2 regions of the Psychrobacillus sp. FSL W7-1457 genome follow, and region 1 is predicted to be linked to the other one. Evidence: a T-box and tRNA genes for the amino acid it is inferred to sense, from the RefSeq annotation. Region 1 holds a T-box; the other holds one or more tRNA genes.
The links. A T-box is a leader RNA that pairs with one kind of tRNA and senses whether it is charged. The one in region 1 lies ahead of leuS (leucine--tRNA ligase), so its partner is inferred to be a tRNA-Leu.
Positions count from the first base shown of each region.

Region 2: it has a tRNA-Leu gene. The T-box ahead of leuS (leucine--tRNA ligase) is inferred to sense a tRNA for this amino acid. The anticodon was not compared.

Region 1 covers NZ_CP151993.1:2,656,269-2,662,575, reverse strand. Annotated here, with positions in the region: gene NSQ95_RS12925 (CoA transferase subunit A) at 1-609, shown strand, start outside; gene NSQ95_RS12920 (3-oxoacid CoA-transferase subunit B) at 623-1,276, shown strand; T-box leader at 1,363-1,576, shown strand; gene leuS (leucine--tRNA ligase) at 1,668-4,079, shown strand; gene NSQ95_RS12910 (ATP-binding protein) at 4,179-4,706, opposite strand; gene NSQ95_RS12905 (hypothetical protein) at 4,774-5,172, opposite strand; gene NSQ95_RS12900 (aminodeoxychorismate/anthranilate synthase component II) at 5,716-6,288, opposite strand; gene trpE (anthranilate synthase component I) at 6,285-6,307, opposite strand, start outside.
Region 2 covers NZ_CP151993.1:96,597-102,903, reverse strand. Annotated here, with positions in the region: rRNA gene NSQ95_RS00545 (23S ribosomal RNA) at 1-1,515, opposite strand, end outside; tRNA gene NSQ95_RS00540 (tRNA-Ala) at 1,632-1,707, opposite strand; tRNA gene NSQ95_RS00535 (tRNA-Ile) at 1,724-1,800, opposite strand; rRNA gene NSQ95_RS00530 (16S ribosomal RNA) at 1,910-3,463, opposite strand; tRNA gene NSQ95_RS00525 (tRNA-Ala) at 3,599-3,674, opposite strand; tRNA gene NSQ95_RS00520 (tRNA-Pro) at 3,689-3,765, opposite strand; tRNA gene NSQ95_RS00515 (tRNA-Arg) at 3,771-3,847, opposite strand; tRNA gene NSQ95_RS00510 (tRNA-Leu) at 3,864-3,952, opposite strand; tRNA gene NSQ95_RS00505 (tRNA-Gly) at 3,968-4,042, opposite strand; tRNA gene NSQ95_RS00500 (tRNA-Leu) at 4,060-4,144, opposite strand; tRNA gene NSQ95_RS00495 (tRNA-Lys) at 4,167-4,239, opposite strand; tRNA gene NSQ95_RS00490 (tRNA-Thr) at 4,246-4,321, opposite strand; tRNA gene NSQ95_RS00485 (tRNA-Val) at 4,335-4,410, opposite strand; rRNA gene rrf (5S ribosomal RNA) at 4,434-4,549, opposite strand; rRNA gene NSQ95_RS00475 (23S ribosomal RNA) at 4,671-6,307, opposite strand, start outside.

The DNA.
Region 1 (6,307 bases):
CTTGTTGGTATTCCAGAGCAGTTAATTTTAGCGTTAGTTGAAAAAGGGGTAAAGGATTTAACCGTAATTTCTAATAACTGTGGAGTAGATGACTGGGGTCTAGGCCTTTTACTTAAAAATAAACAGATTAAAAAAATGATAGGCTCTTATGTAGGGGAAAATAAAGAGTTTGAAAGACAAGTAATTTCAGGAGAGATTGAAGTAGAGATGACTCCTCAAGGTACTTTAGCAGAAAAAATTCGTGCTGGTGGAGCAGGAATACCTGCGTTCTTTACTCCTGCAGGTGTAGGGACAGTTGTTGCAGAGGGGAAAGAGGTACGAATGTATGACGGAAAAGAATACGTTCTAGAAGAGGCACTTAGAGCAGATTTTGCGTTGATTCGCGCAGCTAAGGCAGATAAATTTGGAAACCTAATCTATAACAAAACAGCTCAAAATTTCAATCCAATGATGGCTGCTGCAGGGAAAATTACAATTGCTGAGGTAGAAGAAATCGTAGAAACAGGCGATTTAGATCCAGCTCAAATACATACGCCAAGTATTTATGTCCAAGGTCTGTTCCAAGCAGAACAGGAAAAAAGAATCGAACGTTTAACGACACGTTCATAAGGGGGAGATTCGGATGAATACACGAGAAAAAATTGCGAGAAGAGCAGAAAAAGAAATAGAAAATGGGAACTATGTGAATTTAGGAATAGGTATTCCAACCTTAGTTGCCAACTTTATATCTCCAGACAAAACAGTTGTGCTTCAATCAGAAAATGGTCTTTTAGGTATTGGGCCATATCCAACTGAGCAAGAAGTCGATCCAGATCTTATCAACGCCGGAAAGGAGACAGTTACTACCATTCCGGGTTCTTCCTTCTTTTCAAGTGCTGAGTCATTTGCCATGATACGCGGGGGACATGTAGACGTTGCAATCTTAGGGGCAATGGAGGTTTCTGAAAAGGGAGACTTAGCTAACTGGATGATTCCAGGTAAGATGATTAAAGGAATGGGCGGCGCAATGGATTTAGTGCATGGTGCCAAAAAAATTATCGTAATTATGGACCACTGCGCGAAGGACGGTTCTGCAAAGATTAAAAAACAATGTGAGCTTCCTTTAACAGGTAAAGCCGTTGTGAATAAAATCATAACAGAACGGGCAATGATTGAAGTAACAGAAGATGGGCTAGAATTAAAAGAAGTATTTGAGGGATATTCTGTGCAGGATATTATAGATGCTACGGAAGCTGATTTAATCATTAAAGACGTAAAAGAGAATGTAGCTATTTAATTTACTATTTTCTACGATATTTGATGAGAGTGCATCTTGTGTTTTCTTTTCATTTCAATTAGAATTAATGCAATAACCATAAATAATTTTCGACTAAGACAAGGAATAGTAAATAACACTCGTTTCTAAAGAGAGCTAACGTATGGTGCAAGTTAGTGTTACGAATTATTGAACTCGCCTTTGAGTCTGTATAAGTGAACGATTAGTAGCTTATACCGTTTTCCGCGTTAAGGAGACAAGTTGAGTGGAATTTTCCACTAATTTGGGTGGTACCGCGTGAGTATATCTCTCGTCCCTTAAGTTTTTTAAGGGGCGAGTTTTTTTATTTGGTGTTGTTTTTATTGGTGAAATGACGGTTTAGACAACACCATTACCTGAAGGAGGAAGAAAAATGAGCTTTAATCATGAAGCAATTGAGCAAAAGTGGCAAAGGTATTGGAAAGAAAATAAAACATATAAAATGATTGACGATCCTTCCAAACCAAAATTTTATGCATTAGATATGTTCCCATATCCATCAGGAGTTGGACTGCATGTTGGACATCCGCTTGGATATATAGCAACAGATATTTTAAGTGCATATAAACGCAAACAAGGATATAACGTACTTCACCCAATGGGCTGGGATGCTTTTGGTCTTCCTGCTGAGCAATATGCAATTGACACTGGTAATGATCCAGCGGAATTCACAGCAAAAAATATTGCAACATTCAAACGTCAAATGATGGATCTTGGATTCTCATATGATTGGGATCGTGAAATTAATACAACGGATCCTTCCTATTACAAGTGGACACAATGGATCTTTATCCAGCTTTATAAAAAAGGCTTAGCATATGTGGATGAAGTGCCGGTAAACTGGTGTCCTGCATTAGGTACAGTATTAGCAAACGAAGAGGTAATTGATGGGCTATCCGAGCGTGGGGGACATCCAGTGGAACGTCGTCCAATGCGTCAATGGGTTCTGCGTATTACGGCTTATGCAGATAGATTGTTAGAGGATTTAGATGATCTTGATTGGCCTGAGAGCTTAAAGGAAATGCAACGTAACTGGATTGGACGTTCAGAAGGTGCAGAGCTTACATTTGAAGTTGCGGATACTGATCAATCATTCCAAGCATTTACAACTCGTCCCGACACGATTTTTGGTGCAACGTATGCGGTATTGGCACCTGAGCATAAATTAGTGGATACTATTACAACTCCAGAGCAAATGGAGGCAGTGCAAGCATATAAAGATCAAGTTAAATTGAAAAGTGATTTAGAGCGTACTGATCTTGCTAAGCATAAAACAGGTGTATTCACTGGTGCTTATGCAATTAATCCAGTGAGTGGTGAAAAAATGCCAATCTGGATCGCTGATTACGTTTTAGCAACATATGGAACTGGTGCTATTATGGCAGTTCCAGCACATGATGAGCGTGATTATGAGTTCGCAAAACAATTTGACCTTCCTATTGTAGAAGTAGTTTCTGGTGGAAACGTTGAAGAAGCTGCTTACACAGAGGATGGCGTCCTTGTTAATTCGGATTTCCTAAACGGACTAAATAAACAAGACGCCATCGCAAAAGCAATTGAATGGTTTGAAGCAAATGGAAAAGGTGAGAAGAAAATTACTTACCGTCTACGTGACTGGTTATTTAGCCGTCAGCGTTATTGGGGAGAGCCAATTCCAATCATTCATTGGGAAGATGGAACTTCAACTCCAGTAGACGAATCAGAGCTTCCGCTTATGCTTCCTGTGACTACAGACATTAAGCCAAGTGGAACAGGAGAGTCTCCATTAGCTAATATTGAAGAATGGGTAAATGTAGTAGATCCAGTCACAGGTAAAAAAGGTCGTCGTGAAACCAATACAATGCCACAATGGGCAGGTAGCTGCTGGTATTATATTCGCTACATCGATCCACATAATGACGAAGCGCTTATTGACCCTGAGCTAGTAAAACGCTGGTTGCCAGTGGATCTTTATGTAGGTGGAGCAGAGCATGCTGTACTTCACTTGCTATATGCACGTTTCTGGCATAAATTCCTTTATGATATTGGTGTTGTAGCAACTAAGGAGCCATTCCAAAAGTTATTTAACCAAGGAATGATCCTAGGTGAAAATCACGAAAAAATGTCTAAATCAAAAGGGAATGTAGTTAACCCAGATGATATCGTGAAGAGCCACGGTGCAGATTCACTACGTTTATATGAAATGTTCATGGGTCCTCTAGATTCTTCTAAGCCATGGTCCACAAACGGTCTAGATGGATCTCGCAGATTCTTAGATCGCATTTGGAGACTATTTGTCACAGAGGAAGGTACGTTGAGTCCTAAGGTCAGCGACACATCATCTGACAATATGGAAAAAGCGTATCACCAAACCGTGAAGAAGGTAACTGAAGATTATGAGGCAATGCACTATAATACGGCTATTTCACAAATGATGGTATTCATCAATGAAGGCTATAAAGCTGAGAAAATTTCTAAAGAATATGTAGAGGGCTTCATTAAGCTTATTTCTCCTATCGTACCTCATATTTCTGAAGAGCTTTGGAGCATACTAGGTCATGAGGGGTCTGTCGCTTATGAATCTTGGCCGACGTTTGATGAGTCGAAGCTAGTGGACAATGAAGTTGAAATCCCTGTCCAAATTAAAGGGAAGGTTCGTGCGAAGCTTGTAGTTTCTAAGGATGCTACGAAGGATGAGCTAGAAGCCTTAGCCTTAGCATCTGAACAGGTTCAACAATGGATTGATGGCAATGAAGTCAAAAAAATCATTGCAATACCTGGTAAAATGGTGAACATCGTTATTTAATAAATAATAAAGCTGCTTAATCTCTTATGGGAGATAAGCAGCTTTTTTTGTAGATACACTTATCCAAAAGGAAATTTTTAAGGTAATGGATTGATAGGACTAATTATCAATTACAATTTCTCCCTCACCTATGGGTACTTCGAATCCATTAAGGTAGGAAGTTAAAATTTCTTCTGTAATAGGAAAAGCATTAGCATCAAAGCGTTTGTTTCGAATTTTAAGCCGTTGACGCAAATCATCAGCATGAACTTTTAAATAAATAAGCTTCCATTTACCGCCGGACTTTTCAATTAGTTGCTTATATTCGTTCCTTCTTGCACGATCCCAGAAACTGAAGTCAATTACTACCTGCTGCTTATCGTGAATTAACTTAATTAAATAATTCCGCAGTTTCCTTTCAGCAACTTTCTTGTATTCTTCAATCTTATCAATCGGGAAATCGATCCCATACCGACCATTAGTGGCCCATATTTCCTCATCAATAGAAAGCCGCACAAAGCCTTCCTTTTCTAATTGTTGTGAGAATGTAGTTTTGCCGGAACCAGCTACACCACACATCATGACCACTAGAGGAGTGAAATCATCGCGTTCACTATAAATTAAGTCGAAATTAAACTTCTCAAATATTTGAATGGTCCCCCTAACTTTTAGATATAGTTCAATAAGAAAAAGAGCTTTCTAAGCACCCAATAATTCAATAATTTTTATGCCTATTTATTTTTATTGAGTTAGTAGTAGCAAAGCTCTCTAAGTATTCATCAAAATTATCTGGTTGAAAACGAAAAACTTTCCATGTAAATCCTTTTTTTAACCTAATAAACACTGACTTTTGGTGCCAACCTATTCTTTTAAATTCAATCAATTTTATATTTTCTTTATTCACCTTTCTTTTGGAAATATCTAAGCCAAATAGAGAAACTATAAAAGACAAGTTATGATTATTTATAACAAATTGGTATTTTATCTTTGTAAAAATAAGAAACATTAAAGCTAAAACCAAGAAAATAAACCATTTAGAAAATATAAAAACAACTAACATGATAAAGAAATTAAAAAATAATGGAAATTTCAAATCCACTGCATTAAATCGCATTATATATAAACCCCTTAAATATTATGGTTGTCCATCGTATCTGTTTTATATATACCAATTACTTTCACATTTAACGCTTTACTTATTAAACACGAGCATTCACAGGTTATTGATTGTAGCGAAAGGCGGCGACTCCAGCGGGAGGAGGGAGACAGATAAGACGTCACAACCACGCGCGTAAGCGATGGGTGATGGCTTATCGCTCCCCTGCGGAAAGCGTCCGCCGAAAGCGAAAATCAATTCTACTTTCTTTTTATAAAAGTATTTACTATTCATAGCATCTATTAATTGTTCGTGTTCTTCCTCAATATGAAATTATTCATGCTTTCTAATTAAGAGGACATTACATTACAGCACCTGCTGATCGCTAACCCCATGGAAAGCGTCCGCTTAGAACGTGAGTCTGTCTTATCTTGTTGTAACTACTTAAGAAATCAGGAAGTGCCTTCTTCATTTCGAAACATGAATTTCAATGAAAGTAACCCAACAACATGAACAATAATAATACCAATCGCAGCTACCATGAAACTCTCCTTTCAACGGTTAATTTAACGTATCTATAAAACCTTTCATCAGCAGAGTCCCTTGCTCAGTTCCAATAGACTCTGGATGAAATTGAAATCCATACAGAGGGTAGTCACTGTGTTTAATAGCCATTATTTCCAGGTCGTCCTCAGCTCTAGCCAGTACCTCAAAGCAATCTTGTAAGCTGTTCTCTTCAATTACTAGGGAGTGATAACGCATGACGGAGATAGGGCCATCAAACACGGAAAATAAGTCATTTTGTTTATGCGAAATAGTGGAGGTTTTACCGTGCATAATTGTTTTAGCCTGCACTATATTTGCTCCAAATGCAGCCCCAATAGATTGGTGACCTAGACAGATTCCAAGGATAGGATACTTCTTATATAATGCTTGAATCACTTCAATAGAAACACCTGCATCTAATGGATTACCTGGACCAGGAGAGATGACAATTGCTTCTGGGTGAAGCTCCTCTATATCTAAAATGGTAATAGTGTCGTTTCTGACAACCATAACATCTTTTCCAAGCATTCCTAATTGTTGATAAAGGTTGTACGTGAAAGAATCATAATTATCTATTAGAAGGATCATCGAATCACCTCCAACAGTG
Region 2 (6,307 bases), 1.4 Mb from region 1:
GTGCATAACCAACAGCACGCTTACCCTATCCTACTGCGTCCCCCCATCACTCAAACGGTGGGGTGGTGGTACAGGAATATCAACCTGTTGTCCATCGTCTACGCCTATCGGCCTCGACTTAGGTCCCGACTAACCCTGAGCGGACGAGCCTTCCTCAGGAAACCTTAGTCATACGGTGGATGGGATTCTCACCCATCTTTCGCTACTCATACCGGCATTCTCACTTCTAAGCGCTCCACCAGTCCTTCCGGTCTGACTTCAACGCCCTTAGAACGCTCTCCTACCACTGATACCAAAGGTATCAATCCACAGCTTCGGTGATTTGTTTAGCCCCGATACATTTTCGGCGCAGCGTCACTCGACCAGTGAGCTATTACGCACTCTTTAAATGATGGCTGCTTCTAAGCCAACATCCTGGTTGTCTAAGCAACGCCACATCCTTTTCCACTTAACAAATACTTTGGGACCTTAGCTGGTGGTCTGGGCTGTTTCCCTCTTGACTACGGATCTTATCACTCGCAGTCTGACTCCCAAACATAAATCATTGGCATTCGGAGTTTGTCTGAATTCGGTAACCCGGGATGGGCCCCTAGTCCAAACAGTGCTCTACCTCCAAGATTCTAACGTTTGAGGCTAGCCCTAAAGCTATTTCGGAGAGAACCAGCTATCTCCAGGTTCGATTGGAATTTCTCCGCTACCCACACCTCATCCCCGCACTTTTCAACGTGCGTGGGTTCGGACCTCCAGTAAGTGTTACCTCACCTTCATCCTGGACATGGGTAGATCACCTGGTTTCGGGTCTACGACCACATACTCATTCGCCCTATTCAGACTCGCTTTCGCTGCGGCTCCGTCTTCTCAACTTAACCTCGCATGTAATCGTAACTCGCCGGTTCATTCTACAAAAGGCACGCCATCACCCGTTAACGGGCTTTGACTATTTGTAGGCACACGGTTTCAGGGTCTATTTCACTCCCCTTCCGGGGTGCTTTTCACCTTTCCCTCACGGTACTGGTTCACTATCGGTCACTAGGTAGTATTTAGCCTTGGGAGATGGTCCTCCCGGATTCCGACGGAATTTCACGTGTTCCGCCGTACTCAGGATACACTCTGGAGGGAATGAACTTTTGACTACGGGGCTTTTACCCTATCCTGCGGACCTTTCCAGATCGCTTCGTCTAGCTCATTCTTTTGTAACTCCGTATAGAGTGTCCTACAACCCCAAGAGGCAAGCCTCTTGGTTTGGGCTCTTCCCGTTTCGCTCGCCGCTACTCAGGGAATCGAATTTTCTTTCTCTTCCTCCAGGTACTTAGATGTTTCAGTTCCCTGGGTGTGTCTCAGATGCGCTATGTATTCACGCAAATGTACTGCCCCATTACGGGCAGTGGGTTTCCCCATTCGGAAATCTTCGGATCGAAGCTCACTTACAGCTCCCCGAAGCATATCGGTGTTAGTGCCGTCCTTCATCGACTCCTAGTGCCAAGGCATCCACCGTGCGCCCTTATTAACTTAACCTAAAAGTTAAAAGTACTACACTTGCAATCACATAAGTGATCACAATTTGAATATCTTGCGTTTGTTTCTTTTTTTGATGTCGTTTTATCCAGTTTTCAAAGAACAAATTATTTCGTTGGTGGAGCCTAGCGGGATCGAACCGCTGACCTCCTGCGTGCAAGGCAGGCGCTCTCCCAGCTGAGCTAAGGCCCCGAAATAAAAAAAGGTATGGTGGGCCTAAATGGACTCGAACCATCGACCTCACGCTTATCAGGCGTGCGCTCTAACCAGCTGAGCTATAGGCCCTCTTTGAATTTCCATATCTATTAAAAATATTAATATACATGAACATTCAAAACTGAACTGCAAAACGTTAAGATACAGATAAAGATCTGTATTCCGAATATATCCTTAGAAAGGAGGTGATCCAGCCGCACCTTCCGATACGGCTACCTTGTTACGACTTCACCCCAATCATCTGTCCCACCTTCGGCGGCTGGCTCCCAAAAGGGTTACCCCACCGACTTCGGGTGTTACAAACTCTCGTGGTGTGACGGGCGGTGTGTACAAGGCCCGGGAACGTATTCACCGTGGCATGCTGATCCACGATTACTAGCGATTCCGGCTTCATGTAGGCGAGTTGCAGCCTACAATCCGAACTGAGAACGGTTTTATGGGATTTGCTCACCCTCGCGGGGTTGCGACCCTCTGTACCGTCCATTGTAGCACGTGTGTAGCCCAGGTCATAAGGGGCATGATGATTTGACGTCATCCCCACCTTCCTCCGGTTTATCACCGGCAGTCACCTTAGAGTGCCCAACTGAATGCTGGCAACTAAGATCAAGGGTTGCGCTCGTTGCGGGACTTAACCCAACATCTCACGACACGAGCTGACGACAACCATGCACCACCTGTCACCGCTGTCCCCGAAGGGAAAAGCCTATCTCTAGGCCGGTCAGCGGGATGTCAAGACCTGGTAAGGTTCTTCGCGTTGCTTCGAATTAAACCACATGCTCCACCGCTTGTGCGGGCCCCCGTCAATTCCTTTGAGTTTCAGTCTTGCGACCGTACTCCCCAGGCGGAGTGCTTAATGCGTTAGCTGCAGCACTAAGGGGCGGAAACCCCCTAACACTTAGCACTCATCGTTTACGGCGTGGACTACCAGGGTATCTAATCCTGTTTGCTCCCCACGCTTTCGCGCCTCAGCGTCAGTTACAGACCAGAAAGCCGCCTTCGCCACTGGTGTTCCTCCAAATCTCTACGCATTTCACCGCTACACTTGGAATTCCGCTTTCCTCTTCTGTACTCAAGTCCCCCAGTTTCCAATGACCCTCCACGGTTGAGCCGTGGGCTTTCACATCAGACTTAAAGGACCGCCTGCGCGCGCTTTACGCCCAATAATTCCGGACAACGCTTGCCACCTACGTATTACCGCGGCTGCTGGCACGTAGTTAGCCGTGGCTTTCTAATGAGGTACCGTCAAGGTACGAGCAGTTACTCTCGTACTTGTTCTTCCCTCACAACAGAGTTTTACGATCCGAAAACCTTCTTCACTCACGCGGCGTTGCTCCATCAGACTTTCGTCCATTGTGGAAGATTCCCTACTGCTGCCTCCCGTAGGAGTCTGGGCCGTGTCTCAGTCCCAGTGTGGCCGATCACCCTCTCAGGTCGGCTACGCATCGTCGCCTTGGTGAGCCGTTACCTCACCAACTAGCTAATGCGCCGCGGGCCCATCCTGTAGTGACAGCCGAAACCGTCTTTTAACATTTCCTCATGTGAGGTAATGGATTATTCGGTATTAGCCCCGGTTTCCCGGAGTTATCCCAATCTACAGGGCAGGTTGCCCACGTGTTACTCACCCGTCCGCCGCTAAATCAGAAGAAGCAAGCTTCTTCATCATCCGCTCGACTTGCATGTATTAGGCACGCCGCCAGCGTTCGTCCTGAGCCAGGATCAAACTCTCCATAATAGAGAACTTAAAAAGCTCATTTTGTTTTGCTGGCATCATCATTAAATGATGTCAAAAATTGTTTTGCGTCAATCAAGCCAAAGCTTGTTGATGCTGTATGTCTTAACGTTTTGCATGTTCAGTTTTCAATGTTCATGGTGGAGCCTAGCGGGATCGAACCGCTGACCTCCTGCGTGCAAGGCAGGCGCTCTCCCAGCTGAGCTAAGGCCCCAAAATAATAATAACTGGTCGGGAAGACAGGATTCGAACCTGCGACCCCTTGGTCCCAAACCAAGTGCTCTACCAAGCTGAGCTACTTCCCGTTATATGGCGCGCCCGGCAGGAGTCGAACCCACAACCTTCTGATCCGTAGTCAGACGCTCTATCCAATTGAGCTACGGGCGCTAATTATTCATAAAAGTGGTGCCGAGGACCGGAATCGAACCGGTACGGTAGTCACCTACCGCAGGATTTTAAGTCCTGTGCGTCTGCCAGTTCCGCCACCCCGGCACTTTAATGAATCTTTGGAGCGGAAGACGAGGTTCGAACTCGCGACCCCCACCTTGGCAAGGTGGTGTTCTACCACTGAACTACTTCCGCTCGGTTATTAAGTTAAATGGTGCGGGTGAAGGGAGTCGAACCCCCACGCCTTGCGGCGCTAGATCCTAAGTCTAGTGCGTCTGCCAGTTCCGCCACACCCGCATATTTATTTCACAAAAGTGAATGAGCCATGAAGGACTCGAACCTTCGACCCTCTGATTAAAAGTCAGATGCTCTACCAACTGAGCTAATGGCTCGGAAAATGGTGCCGGAGAAAGGACTTGAACCCTCAACCTACTGATTACAAGTCAGTTGCTCTACCAGTTGAGCTACTCCGGCAGGAGTAAAATTATGGTGGAGGATGACGGGCTCGAACCGCCGACCCTCTGCTTGTAAGGCAGATGCTCTCCCAGCTGAGCTAATCCTCCTGGGTAATATTTTTTTATTGCAAGCCCAGCGACGTCCTACTCTTGCAGGGGGAGACCCCCAACTACCATCGGCGCTGAAGAGCTTAACTTCCGTGTTCGGTATGGGAACGGGTGTGACCTCTTCGCCATCATCACTAGACTTGAATAATTATTGAAAGACAAGTTCTATTATATCAACTATGTAGATTATTACAAGCATTAATTTAATAAAAATTTATTCTTTCAAAACTGAATAAACTGACATCTTAGAAACAAACAATTTGGTTAAGTCCTCGATCGATTAGTATTCGTCAGCTGCACGTGTCGCCACGCTTCCACCCCGAACCTATCTACCTCATCGTCTTTGAGGGATCTTACTTACTTGCGTAATGGGAAATCTCATCTTGAGGGGGGCTTCGTGCTTAGATGCTTTCAGCACTTATCCCGTCCACACATAGCTACCCAGCGATGCCCTTGGCAGAACAACTGGTACACCAGCGGTGTGTCCATCCCGGTCCTCTCGTACTAAGGACAGCTCCTCTCAAATTTCCTACGCCCACGACGGATAGGGACCGAACTGTCTCACGACGTTCTGAACCCAGCTCGCGTACCGCTTTAATGGGCGAACAGCCCAACCCTTGGGACCGACTACAGCCCCAGGATGCGATGAGCCGACATCGAGGTGCCAAACCTCCCCGTCGATGTGGACTCTTGGGGGAGATAAGCCTGTTATCCCCGGGGTAGCTTTTATCCGTTGAGCGATGGCCCTTCCATGCGGAACCACCGGATCACTAAGCCCGTCTTTCGACCCTGCTCGACTTGTAGGTCTCGCAGTCAAGCTCCCTTCTGCCTTTACACTCTTCGAATGATTTCCAACCATTCTGAGGGAACCTTTGGGCGCCTCCGTTACACTTTAGGAGGCGACCGCCCCAGTCAAACTGCCCGCCTGACACTGTCTCCTACCCGGGTTACGGGTATGGGTTAGAATTTCAATACAACCAGGGTAGTATCCCACCGACGCCTCCTCCGAAGCTGGCGCTCCGGGCTCTAAGGCTCCTACCTATCCTGTACAAGTTGCACCAAAATTCAATATCAAGCTACAGTAAAGCTCCACGGGGTCTTTCCGTCCTGTCGCGGGTAACCTGCATCTTCACAGGTACTATAATTTCACCGAGTCTCTCGTTGAGACAGTGCCCAGATCGTTACGCCTTTCGTGCGGGTCGGAACTTACCCGACAAGGAATTTCGCTACCTTAGGACCGTTATAGTTACGGCCGCCGTTTACTGGGGCTTCAATTCGCACCTTCGCTTGCGCTAAGCACTCCTCTTAACCTTCCAGCACCGGGCAGGCGTCAGCCCCTATACTTCACCTTACGGTTTTGCAGAGACCTGTGTTTTTGCTAAACAGTCGCCTGGGCCTATTCACTGCGGCTCTTCTAGGCTATTCACCCAAAAGAGCACCCCTTCTCCCGAAGTTACGGGGTCATTTTGCCGAGTTCCTTAACGAGAGTTCTCTCGCTCACCTTAGGATTCTCTCCTCGACTACCTGTGTCGGTTTGCGGTACGGGCACCTCCCACCTCGTTAGAGGCTTTTCTTGGCAGTGTGAAATCAGGAACTCCGGACATACGTCCTTGCCATCACAGCTCAATGTTACAGAGTGCGGATTTGCCTACACTCACACCTCACTGCTTGGACGTGCATAACCAACAGCACGCTTACCCTATCCTACTGCGTCCCCCCATCACTCAAACGGTGGGGTGGTGGTACAGGAATATCAACCTGTTGTCCATCGTCTACGCCTATCGGCCTCGACTTAGGTCCCGACTAACCCTGAGCGGACGAGCCTTCCTCAGGAAACCTTAGTCATACGGTGGATGGGATTCTCACCCATCTTTCGCTACTCATACCGGCATTCTCA